2 regions of the Pseudomonas sp. MF09156 genome follow, and region 2 is predicted to be linked to the other one. Evidence: riboswitches for the same ligand, from Rfam matches in the RefSeq annotation. Region 2 holds a riboswitch; the other holds the start of a gene.
What was found. A riboswitch is a leader RNA that binds a small molecule or an ion and turns the genes downstream of it on or off. The one in region 2 is predicted to bind cobalamin.
Positions count from the first base shown of each region.

Region 1: linked by a shared signal. The riboswitch ahead of cobO (cob(I)yrinic acid a,c-diamide adenosyltransferase) and the one ahead of AC19YY_RS12750 (CbtB domain-containing protein) in region 2 are both predicted to bind cobalamin.

Region 1 is NZ_JCBCUR010000001.1:939,667-945,751, forward strand. It holds gene AC19YY_RS04525 (PQQ-dependent sugar dehydrogenase) at 1-1,181, opposite strand, end outside; cobalamin riboswitch at 1,281-1,528, shown strand; gene cobO (cob(I)yrinic acid a,c-diamide adenosyltransferase) at 1,609-2,220, shown strand; gene AC19YY_RS04535 (cobyrinic acid a,c-diamide synthase CobB) at 2,217-3,581, shown strand; gene bluB (5,6-dimethylbenzimidazole synthase) at 3,578-4,228, shown strand; gene cbiB (adenosylcobinamide-phosphate synthase CbiB) at 4,225-5,133, shown strand; gene cobD (threonine-phosphate decarboxylase CobD) at 5,126-6,085, shown strand, end outside.
Region 2 is NZ_JCBCUR010000004.1:272,681-278,765, reverse strand. It holds gene AC19YY_RS12775 (fatty acid cis/trans isomerase) at 1-364, shown strand, start outside; gene nfuA (Fe-S biogenesis protein NfuA) at 451-1,035, shown strand; gene cobM (precorrin-4 C(11)-methyltransferase) at 1,239-1,985, opposite strand; gene AC19YY_RS12760 (cobalamin biosynthesis protein) at 2,067-2,480, opposite strand; gene AC19YY_RS12755 (CbtA family protein) at 2,477-3,178, opposite strand; gene AC19YY_RS12750 (CbtB domain-containing protein) at 3,190-3,378, opposite strand; cobalamin riboswitch at 3,475-3,681, opposite strand; gene AC19YY_RS12745 (hypothetical protein) at 3,733-4,407, opposite strand; cobalamin riboswitch at 5,108-5,309, shown strand; gene cobW (cobalamin biosynthesis protein CobW) at 5,401-6,085, shown strand, end outside.

The DNA.
Region 1 (6,085 bases), on a different contig from region 2:
ACATCCACCGGTGCGCCGTTGGGCTTGCCCCCCGCAAATGGCACAAAGATTACCTTGTAACCACTGTGCGGCTTGCGATTCCACGAGCCGTGCTGGCCAATAAACGCGCCATGGGCAAATTGTGCCGGCAGCGTGTTGCCTTCAGCAAAGGTCAGGCCCAACGATGCGGTGTGTGGCCCGACGGCATAGTCCGGGGCAATGGCCTTGGCCACCAGGTCCGGATCCTGCGGCGTGACCCGTACATCCACATGTTGGCCGTAGTAGCTGAACGGCCAGCCGTAAAAGCCACCGTCCTGGACCGAGGTGATGTAGTCCGGCACCAGGTCGCTGCCGATTTCATCGCGCTCGTTGACCGCCGTCCATAGCTTGCCGCTTTGTGGCTCCCACGCCATGCCATTGGGGTTGCGCAGCCCGGAAGCAAAAATCCGCTGCTTGGCGCTGGCCCGGTCGACTTCCCAGATCGCCGCGCGGCCCTGTTCGGCTTCCAGGCCGTTTTCACCGACGTTGCTGTTGGAACCCACGCTCACATACAACTTGCTGCCGTCCTTGCTGGCCACCACGTTTTTCGTCCAGTGGTGGTTGAGCGGGCCGCCCGGCAGGTCGATGACCTTGGTGCCCTGGGCCTTGATCGCGGTTTCCCCCGGTTGATAGGGAAAGCGCAGCAGCTTGTCCGAGTCGGCCACGTACAGGTCGTTGCCCACCAGGGTCATGCCAAACGGCGAGTTGAGGTTTTCCAGGAACACCGTGCGGGTTTCTGCCACGCCATCATGGTCGGCATCGCGCAGCAGGGTGATGCGGTTCGGGCTGGGTACGCCGGCCCCGGCACGGCCCATGACCTTTTCCATGACCCAGCCGCGAATGCCCTTGGAGTCATCCGGTTTGGGCGGCGCGTTGGTCTCGGCCACCAGCACGTCGCCGTTGGGCAATACATACAACCAGCGCGGGTGGTCCAGGCCTTCGGCGAAGGCGCCGACCTGGGTGCCCGCAGCCGCAGTCGGCTTGGCGCCATCGGGCCAGCCAATGGCCGGGGCGATGTTGACGGTGGGGATCAGGGTTTTGTTCGGTTCCGGCAGCTTGGGCGACGGCCCGGTGCCATCGGAGACTTGCAAGGTTGAGCTTTCGCCGCAGGCGGCGAGTGCGCCTGCGGCCATGATCAGTACGGCGAGTCGGGTCTTGTGCATGTTTTTCTCCTCAATGCCTGTAGTCATAGAGGTACGGTGCGCGGCGATGGTTCAAGTGCATGGCCGGCTTTAATTGACGCTGTACCCCCAACCCACTAACCTTCGCCGCTTGTTTCAGGTGCTCTGTGACGTACCCGTCGACCGAGTGAAACAGGGAAGCCGGTGAGTGCGCGCACTTTTCTACAGTGCGGCCACGATCCCGGCGCTGCCCCCGCAACGGTAAATGAGTCAAGACGCTGCTTTTGCCACTGTATCGCCTGCGATATGGGAAGGCGCATCGTCGGCTCGCCCTGCTCAACAGGGCGTCACTCATGAGCCCGGAGACCGGCCTGATCCATCCAACAGCATCACGGTGGGCGATGCTTGGCTTCATTTAAGTGGTCTTTTCCTGCCCGCCGTTTTTGTCCAGCCCCAACGGAGAGCTGCCATGACTGATTCCCCTGATCGTGACGAACGCCACCTGGCGCGCATGCTGCGCAAAAAAGCGGTGATTGACGAGCGCATTGCCAACTCACCGAATGAATGCGGTTTGCTGCTGGTATTGACCGGCAACGGCAAAGGCAAGAGCAGCTCGGCCTTTGGCATGCTCGCCCGGGCCATGGGCCACGATCTGCAATGCGGCGTGGTGCAGTTCATCAAGGGCCGCAACAGCACCGGGGAAGAGCTGTTCTTCCGCCGCTTCCCCGAGCAGGTGCGTTTCCATGTGATGGGCGAGGGCTTTACCTGGGAGACCCAGGACCGCCAGCGTGATATCGCCGCTGCCGAAGCGGCCTGGAAAGTCTCCCGGGAAATGTTGCAGGACCCGTCCATCGGCCTGGTGGTGCTGGATGAGCTGAATATCGCGCTCAAGCACGGCTATCTCGACCTCGACCAGGTGCTTGGCGATCTGCAAGCTCGCCCACCCATGCAGCATGTGCTGGTCACCGGGCGTGGCGCCAAGCCAGAACTGATTGAAATGGCCGACACCGTCACCGAAATGGGCATGCTCAAGCATGCGTTCCAGGCCGGTATCAAGGCACAGAAGGGCATCGAACTTTGAACCAGCCGCGCCATTGCCCTGCCGTGCTGATCGCCGCGCCGGCGTCAGGCCAGGGCAAGACCACCGTCACCGCCGCCCTGGCCCGTTTGCACCGCAACCTGGGGCGCAAGGTTCGGGTGTTCAAGTGCGGCCCGGACTTTCTCGACCCGATGATCCATGAGCGCGCCAGTGGTGCGCCGGTCTATCAATTGGACATGTGGATGGTCGGCGAGCAGGAAAGTCGCCGCCTGCTGTGGGAAGCAGCGGGGGAGGCGGACCTGATCCTGATCGAGGGCGTGATGGGCCTGTTCGACGGCACGCCTTCCAGCGCCGACCTGGCGCGCCATTTTGGCGTGCCGGTACTGGCAGTGATCGATGGCACCGCCATGGCCCAGACCTTTGGCGCCCTGGCGCTGGGGCTGGCGCGTTACCAGGCAGACCTGCCGTTCGCCGGGGTCCTGGCCAACCGTGTCGGCACCGTGCGCCACGCCCAACTGCTCGAAGGCAGCTTGACCGAAGGCCTGCGCTGGTACGGCGCACTGTCCCGGGAAACCGGCATTGAGCTGCCCAGCCGTCACCTGGGCCTGGTGCAGGCCAGCGAGCTGAATGACCTGGACCTGCGCCTGGATGCCGCCGCCGCCGCCCTGGCCAGCAGTTGCGAGGTAGCGCTGCCACCGCCGGTGGAATTCGCCGCGCCCGAGCTGATCGAAGCCCAGCCGCTGCTGGCCGGGGTGCGGATTGCCGTGGCCCGTGACGAAGCCTTTGCCTTCACCTACGGCGCCAGCCTGGATTTGCTGCGAGCGATGGGCGCGCAGTTGCACTTCTTCTCGCCGATCCATGACCGCGTGCTGCCCGACGCCGACAGCCTCTATCTGCCCGGTGGCTACCCGGAACTGCATCATCAGGCGCTGTCGCAAAATAGCGCGATGCTGCAGGCGATCCGTGCCCATCACGCTGCCGGCAAACCGTTGCTGGCTGAATGCGGGGGCATGCTCTACCTGCTCGATTCCTTGACCGATGTCGAGGGCACGCGCGCCGAACTGCTGGGCCTGCTGCAAGGCGATGCGGTCATGCAAAAACGCCTGGCGGCCCTGGCCCTGCAAACGGTCGAGCTGCCGGAAGGCGTGCTGCGCGGGCATACCTATCATCATTCCCTGACCAGCACGCCGTGGCAGCCGATTGCCCGTGGCCTGAGCCCCAACGGCGGGCGCGGCGCCGAGGCGGTGTATCGCCAGGGGCGGATGACGGCCTCCTATGTGCACTTTTACTTCCCGTCGAACCCGGCTGCGGTGGCCGCGTTGTTTGCGCCAGACCGGCAAGCCGGCATGGCAGGCGACCACGGTTCAAATGTGGGAGCGGGCTTGCCCGCGATAGGGCCATGACCGACCACGCCTACCCCCAGGCCGAGCGCGACGCGATCTACCGCGCCATCGCCGAACGTCGCGACATGCGCCACTTCAGCGGCGGCGCCGTCGCCCCGGAGCTGCTGCAGCGCCTGCTGCAGGCCGCGCACCAGGCCCCCAGCGTCGGCCTGATGCAGCCCTGGCGCTTTATCCGCATCAGCGACCGCAACCTGCGCGGGCAGATCCAGCAGTTGGTGGAAGTCGAACGCATCCGCACCGCGCAAGCCCTGGGCGAGCGTTCGGACGATTTCATGAAGCTCAAGGTCGAAGGCATCCACGACTGCGCCGAGGTGCTGGTGGCGGCGTTGATGGATGATCGCGAGCGGCATATTTTCGGGCGCCGGACCTTGCCGGAAATGGACCTGGCGTCGCTGTCCTGCGCGATCCAGAATCTATGGCTGGCCTCCCGCGCCGAAGGCCTGGGCATGGGCTGGGTGTCGCTGTTCGAACCCCAGGACCTGGCCGACCTGCTCGGCCTGCCGCCCGGCGCCAAGCCGCTGGCCGTGCTGTGCCTGGGCCCGGTGACGGAGTTCTACCCGGCACCGATGTTGCAACTTGAGGGCTGGACCGAACCGCGTCCGCTGAGTGACATGCTGTATGAGAATTATTGGGGAGTGAGTCAATGAGTGTGGCCTTGCTGAGCGTCGCCGCAGTGGCGCTGGATGCGCTGCTGGGTGAGCCCAGGCGCTGGCATCCGCTGGTGGCGTTCGGCAATTTTGCCGGGCGCATCGAGCAACGTTTCAACTCCGCAGGGCGCGGCTGGCGCAGCCATGGCGTGACCGCGTGGTTTATCACCGTGATACCGCTGACCTTGCTGGCCACTGCCTTGTCCTGGGCGCCTTACTTCGGCTGGGTGATCGAGATCCTCGCGTTGTACCTGGCCCTGGGCATGCGCAGCCTGGGTGAGCACGTGCTACCGGTGGCCCAGGCCCTGCGCAGCGGGGACCTGGACGAGGCGCGCACGCGTGTCAGTTACCTGGTCAGCCGTCAGACCAGCGAATTGGACAGCACCGAAGTGGCGCGCGCGGCCACCGAGTCGGTGCTGGAAAACGGCAGCGATGCGGTGTTCGCCGCACTGTTCTGGTTTGTCGTGGCCGGGGTGCCGGGCGTGGTGCTGTACCGCCTGAGCAATACCCTGGATGCCATGTGGGGCTATCGCAACGAACGCTTTGAGCGCTTTGGCTGGGCGGCGGCGAAGATTGACGATGTGCTCAATTACATTCCGGCACGCTTGGTCGCGTTGACCTACGCCGTGCTCGGCAAGACCCGCCTGGCGCTCACATGCTGGCGCCGCCAGGGCCCGACCTGGGACAGCCCGAATGCCGGGCCGGTGATGGCTGCGGGCGCGGGCGCCCTGGGTGTCGAGTTGGGCGGGGCGGCGATTTATCACGGCGAGTTGCACCAGCGTCCGACCCTTGGCGAAGGGCCGCCGGCCGATGCCGATTCCATCGAGCGTGGCTGGCAACTGGTGCAGCGCGGCGTGTGGCTGTGGGTGTTGATCCTGTGTGCGGGGGCGCAATTCTATGCTTGAACACGGTGGACGGCTGCGCAAGGCGGCGTTGCAGTACGGCATCGCCCAGGAAGACTGGCTGGACCTGTCCAGTGGCCTCGCGCCGTGGCCCTGGCCAATCCCGCCCATCCCGTTGCGGGCCTGGGCCCGCCTGCCAGAGACCGATGACGGCCTGGAGCAGGCCGCCTGCGACTACTACGGCGCAGCCCAGGTGCTGCCGGTGGCGGGTTCCCAGGCGGCGATCCAGCTGCTGCCGCGCCTGCGCCGGGCGGGCAAGGTCGGCGTGTTGTCGCCGTGCTACGCCGAGCATGCCGAAGCCTGGCGCCGCGCCGGTTACATCGTGCGCGAGGTGCTGGAGCAGGAAGTCGACTTCTTCCTCGATAGCCTCGACGTGCTGGTGGTGGTCAATCCCAACAACCCCACTGGCCTGAGCCTTACGCCCCAGCGCCTGCTGGATTGGCATGCACGCCTGGCCCAGCGCGGTGGTTGGTTGGTGGTGGATGAAGCCTTTATGGACAACACCCCGCACTTGAGCCTGGCGAGCCAGGCCAATCAAGTGGGGTTGATTGTGTTGCGCTCGTTCGGCAAGTTTTTCGGCCTGGCCGGGGTGCGCCTGGGCTTTGTATTGGCCGAGCGCAAGCTGCTCAAGCTGCTGGCCGAGCAGGTCGGCCCGTGGGCGGTGAGCGGGCCGACGCGGGAGTTGGGCCAGGTGTGCCTGCGCGACAGTGCCGGCCACACCTACCAGCGCCAGCGCTGCGAAGACGCCAGCCAGCGCCTGTTTCGCCTGTTGGAGCAGTATGGCCTGCGCCCACAAGGCGGCTGCGCGCTGTTCCAGTGGCTGATCACCGACCGCGCCGAGCTGCTACATGAGTTCATGGCCCAGCGCGGCATCCTGCTGCGCCTGTTTGTCCACGACAGCAGCCTGCGTTTTGGCCTGCCCGGGACTGACGCCGATTGGCTGCGCCTCGAACAC
Region 2 (6,085 bases):
CCGCAGCGGCAAACGCGAGGTCTACAGCCTGCTGCGCAACCGTGCCCACAGTAACGTGGCGTTTATGCTGGGCGAGGCTTATCGCTATCAGCCGGGCCTGGATACCCTGACGATCTACCCGGGCGTGCTCAGCAGCTACCCCAACTTCATCTTCAACGTGCCGGCCGAGGATGTGCCTGAGTTCGTCGAGGACATGGAGCGGGCCAGGGACGCCAAGCGTTTTGAACGGATTGTCGAGCGCTGGGGCATTCGCCGCAGCCACCCGCAGTTCTGGGAGTATTTCCACGATTTATCGCAGTACGTCCGTGAAACCACGCCGGTGGAAGAGGGTGTGCTGGATATGAATCGCTACGAGAACCTGTAAATATGGATTTGCCTGACAAAAATACTAGGACTTTGTACCGCCGAGGCGATTGGCGTAAACTGCCAGCAAGCCTGTGAGGAGTTCCCATGACTGCCATAACCATTACCGACGCCGCCCACGATTACCTAGCTGACCTGCTGTCCAAGCAGAACACCCCGGGTATCGGCATCCGCGTCTTCATTACCCAGCCTGGCACCCAGTACGCAGAGACGTGCATTGCCTACTGCAAGCCGGGCGAAGAAAAGCCTGAAGACACCGCCCTGGGGCTCAAGAGCTTCACTGCGTACATCGACGCCTTCAGCGAAGCGTTCTTGGATGATGCGGTGGTCGACTACGCCACCGATCGCATGGGCGGCCAACTGACCATCAAGGCGCCTAACGCCAAGGTGCCGAACGTCAACGCTGACAGCCCGGTCAACGAGCGCATCAACTACTACCTGCAAACCGAGATCAACCCTGGCCTGGCGAGCCATGGCGGCCAGGTCAGTCTGATCGACGTGGTGGATGACGGCATCGCCGTGCTCAAGTTCGGTGGCGGCTGCCAGGGCTGCGGCCAGGCCGACGTGACCTTGCGTGAAGGCATCGAGCGTACGTTGCTGGAGCGGATTCCCGAGCTCAAGGGCGTACGTGACGTGACTGACCATACGCAGAAAGAAAACGCCTACTACTAAGGCGTTCGCTGCAAACAAAAAACGGCGCCCGTGAGCGCCGTTTTTTATTGATTTAAATTAATGAGTTACGCAAGCTTTCTAACGAAGAGAATCAACTGTGGGCGCTGGCTTGCCCGCGATGACGGTGTGCCAGGCGACTTATCTATCGACTGTTTCACCGCTACCGCAGGCAAGCCCGCTCCCACAGGTTGTCTTGCGTGGTGTCAGGGCCGGTAGAGGTGGGCATGGCCTGCGCGATACAGCGAGGATTCGCTAAAGCCGTCACTGGCCAACACCCGGCCCACCACAATCAGCGCGGTGCGCCGGAACCCCTTCGCCGCGACCTTTTCGACAATGTCCGCCAAGGTGCCAATGGCCCAGTCCTGATCCGGCCACGTTGCCCGGTGCACCACGGCAATCGGGCAATCCGCACCATAATGTGGCAGCAGTTCGGCGACGATTTTCTCCAGGTGATTGACCCCCAAGTGCACCGCCATGGTGGTGCCATGGCTGGCCAGGCTGTCGAAGGATTCCCCCGCAGGCATCGTGGTTTTGTCGGCATAGCGGGTCAGGATCACGCTTTGGGCGATATCCGGCAAAGTCAGCTCCGCCTCCAGCAGCGCGGCACACGCGGCCACCGCAGTCACCCCTGGAATGATCTGGAAGGCAATCCCCAACTGGCGCAAATCACGGATTTGCTCGCCAATCGCGCCATACAGGCTTGGATCGCCGGAGTGCACGCGCGCTACGTCCTGGCCTTTTTCGTGGGCGTCCTTGATCAAGTCAATGATCTGCTCCAGGTGCAGTTCGGCACTGTTGACCACCAACTGGGCCTGATGGCCTTCAAGCACTGCGGCAGGCACCAAGGAGCCGGCATAGATAATCACCGGGCAACTGCGGATCAGCCGCTGGCCTTTGACGGTAATCAGTTCCGGGTCGCCGGGGCCTGCGCCGATGAAGTAGACGGTCATGGGGACATTCCTGTGAAAAAGCGGGCAAGGCGGGCTGTAGATGAAGACCGCTCATGATCAAGGACGGGGATTATCGGGAATTCAGCCGGCGCACGCCAATGCAAAGGTGGCTTGCGGGCTTTTCTGGCGGTTGATCAACAGGCGGGCAGGGCGCTGGGCCAGCTGCGTGGCCAGGGCCAGGGCCGCGCTTTCAGCGATGCCATGGCAGCCGGTATGGGCAAAGGCGACGGCAGAGCGGTGGCTCAGTTGCGCTTCATGGCTCGCCAGTTGCTGGGCACTGAAAAACTTCAGCGGCAACCCCAGGCTGGCGGCCAGGGCCAGTAAACCCGGCTCATCCTGCTTGCGGTCGATACTCGCCAGTGCGCTGATGTGCCGAGGGTCGATCCCTGCGCCAGCCAAGGCTTCATTGAACAGCGCCAATAACGCCTCGACGCTGCAACCACTCTGGCAACCCAGGCCGACCACCAGGGCCGGCCGGGTGTTGGCCGTTGTCATGCCGAGTACTGATCGTCGCGGTTACGCCGGAACAACCAGGCACTGATCAGGCCCAGGGCCAGCCAGAACGCAACGTTGGTCAGCTGCGAAGCGATCTTGAACTGTGCTTCCAGAGCTTCTGGGGCGAGCATCGAGTGCACTTCGGGCTGTGGCGCGCCAACCACATGGGGCACCGCCAGGATGGCCACGCCGAGGATCTTCAGCAGCCAGTTGCGACCAAACACAATCAGCGCAATGCCGGCGGCAGTGGAGGCTGCCGTGCCGATCCACCAGATCTGCCGTTGCGCCAGGTCCGCCGCAGCGGTGCCGGGCAGCTCCGGTGGCAGGCCGAGGGTCGGCGCCAACACAAAGGTGGCGTAGCCGGCCAGGCCCCAGAGCAGGCCCTGGGCGGTGCGGGTCGGGGCACGCAGGGTGTAGAGGCCGGCAAGCATCAGCGCAAAACCTACGGCGACCACCAGGTTGCCGCCAGTGGTGGAGAGCACGCGCTGCCAGCCATTTTCCGGCTCCCAGGCTTCGGCGTCGTGGCTGTGGGCCGCAACGCCAGGGGCATGCTCATGTACCTCGGTCGCGGCCGGGGCGTTTTCGAAGGTTTCTGCCTGCAGGATTAGCGGGGCCACCCAGAAGCTTTGCAGCAGGGTCAGCAACAGGGCGGCCAGCAGGCCGGTGAAACCTGCGGTTTGCGCAATTCGCTTGATCATGGCGGCAGGTCTCAGTGGCACGGGAAGGCGGCGCTGTGGCGCGTATCGTGGGCAGCGTTGTGCACGGCCTCGATGTGCGAGAACCCGGCGAAATACACCAGGCATGCACCGAGGATCGCCGCGCCGATGGCGGCGGTCAGGCGTTGGCTCAAGGTGGCGGAGCTGCTGGCGGTGTGTGAGGTGCTGCTGATGATCGACATGGCACGTCCCTTTCGAGTGGCAGGGTGACACGAGCGCATGAAAACCCCGCGAGCCGGGCACGCAGGGTTCTGAACAGCGCCCGCCCACCGCGGGTTTGTTATTTGATTTTTCGGGCCGGTCTCCGGGCTTGCGAGGGGGCTCTCCTGAGTCCTGAAAGCATCGCCTTCCCATGCCAAAAGCACAGTGGCTGTGACGCTTCGCTCGCTTACCGTTGCGGGGGCAGCACCGGATTGGTCATGCATGCATGATTGACCGGTTTCCCGTTTCACCCTGTAAAGGGCACCCGAAACAAGATGTGTAGGAGAGCATGGCCAGAGGGCGGGCGTCAAATAGACGAATTGACGCCTGCCTGATCAGCCAGGGCGACGCGGCGACGTGGAAACCCAATCTTCTGAGTAAAAAATACTGCCCAACCCAAATCTGTTGTCTGGTTTGCTTGGACGTGAGAGCGAGACAGGCTTTGTATCCAAATCCCAAAGCAGGTCAGGCCGCTTAAGAAGTTCTTGGGCAACTTTGGTTGCATTGTACGAAAAGTGGCGGGTGCTTCTTGTTTGGCGTGCGGCCTCTCGCAGTTCGTTAAAGTTTACATAATGATCTTTGGGACCTTTGGCAAATTCGCGAAAGTAAATTCTCGCTTGGTCCAGCAGGGCTGCATCGCTGAGACTTTTGAAGTCTCCAGCGATAAGAGCGACTTGGTCCCAGGTCACATTGCCGGAGTGCGAACCAAAGAGTGACTTGACTAGTTCTGGGCGGTTGATGACCTGCTTTGCAAGCTCTACTTGCTCTTGTGTGGCATCTCGTCCGTCGTGTAGTTTGCCTCTCGCCATACTTTTAAGCTCATCCAAGCGAAAGCTGTTGGATGTTTTAGCGCTTGGGACTTCCAAATCTATGAAATGGGCCAGTAGTTTTTCTGCCAGCATTGAGTGGGTGTAGCTCTCAAAATATGGAATGTCCGATGAGATGCTTTGTGTCGGTGCTAAGGTGGGAGAAGTGTCTTTGGGGAGTGTAGTGCGAGGTGCGTTAAGCATAGGCGCACTGGGTTGAATGCTTGCTGAAGACTTCATCGTGTTTGTATCCCCATTGAATAGGTGGGCTTGGGGTTGGATTGTTTGGAAAGCTGCCTTGAGAGTGAGTGATGTTTTTCAAGGCTGCTGTTCCTCGTGCTAACTGCGAAATGGATTTCATTAAATTACAGCACCTCTTTAACTCGTGTGGGCTGGATAGCCAGGCTGGATTCAAGGCGGGCTTTTACATAAGGTGCTTTTACGGTCTGCACTACGTACAGGTCTTTGTAGTGCTGGCTAGTAACGCTCCTGAAAAGGCGATTAGGGGGCAGGCATGAGCAAACGTATAGTCAAAATTGTCCATGTCATAACGTTGAGCTGGTCTCCTGCCAGGTCAGGGTCTATCAGAAATACTATCGGCTGATGTCTACGACAAAGTACGGTGGGAAACATCATTGTTCAGTGTCTGCAAAGATGGGAGGTTATTGGTTTTAGGCGTTATAGCGAGTGATATTGGTTGAATTGCGTTTTCTGTTGGATTGATTGTCATCGTTCCAGCTAATGTGGATGCATATTCAGTGTATGCGGTGGGTTGGTGAGAGGTGCGATAGTTAAGTAGTGTTCGAGGCGTGACGGTTTCACTTTGGGTCCCCAGAGGTGAGGTGCACCCTTGAGTAACTAGATGCGTTTAGCTGCGCGACGTTGACCAGCTGCCGGGCACTGCGTAGCCTTGCACGTTCGAGGTTCTTCGGCTGCGGCCGAAGCTAAGAAGGGAACGCGGTTCAAGCCGCGGCTGCCCCCGCAACTGTAAAGGGTTTATCTGACTGCCACGCCACTGCCTGTACCAGGCGGGAAGGCGCAGCCAGCGCCAGCTGCAAGGCCGGCAAGCCCCAAGCCAGGAGACCTGCCTCGCAACCGATTTTCCATTTCAACCGGGCGGGGTGATCCGGTGACGAATCCAGCACCTGCGCCGCCGCAGGGCCAGTCGTCCCGTATGCCCGCCCCAAAGGGCATCCGATGAAAACACTGGCCAAACTCCCCGTCACTATCGTCACCGGCTTTCTCGGCTCGGGCAAAACCACCTTGCTGCGCCACATGCTGGACAACGCTCAGGGCCGACGCATTGCGGTGATCGTCAACGAATTCGGCGAGCTGGGCATCGACGGCGAGATCCTCAAGCAGTGTTCCATCGGTTGCACCGAAGAAGAAGCCAACGGCCGTGTCTACGAACTGGCCAACGGCTGCCTGTGCTGCACCGTGCAGGAAGAGTTCTTCCCGGTGATGCGTGAACTGGTGGCGCGCCGTGGCGACCTCGACCATATCCTCATCGAAACCTCCGGCCTGGCCCTGCCCAAGCCGTTGGTCCAGGCCTTCCAGTGGCCGGAAATCCGCAGTGCCTGCACGGTTGACGCGGTGATCACCGTGGTCGACAGCCCGGCCGTGGCCGCCGGCACCTTCGCCGCATTCCCCGACCAGGTCGACGCCATGCGCAAACTCGACCCCAACCTGGACCACGAATCGCCACTGCACGAGCTGTTCGCCGACCAACTGGCCAGCGCCGACCTGGTGATCCTCAACAAAACCGACCTGATCAGCCCCGAAGACCTGGCCCGTGTACGCCTGGAAGTCGCCGAAGAACTGCCGCCAGCGGTGAAAATCGTCGAGGCCAGCAGCGGCCGCCTGCCCCTGGACGTGTTAATTG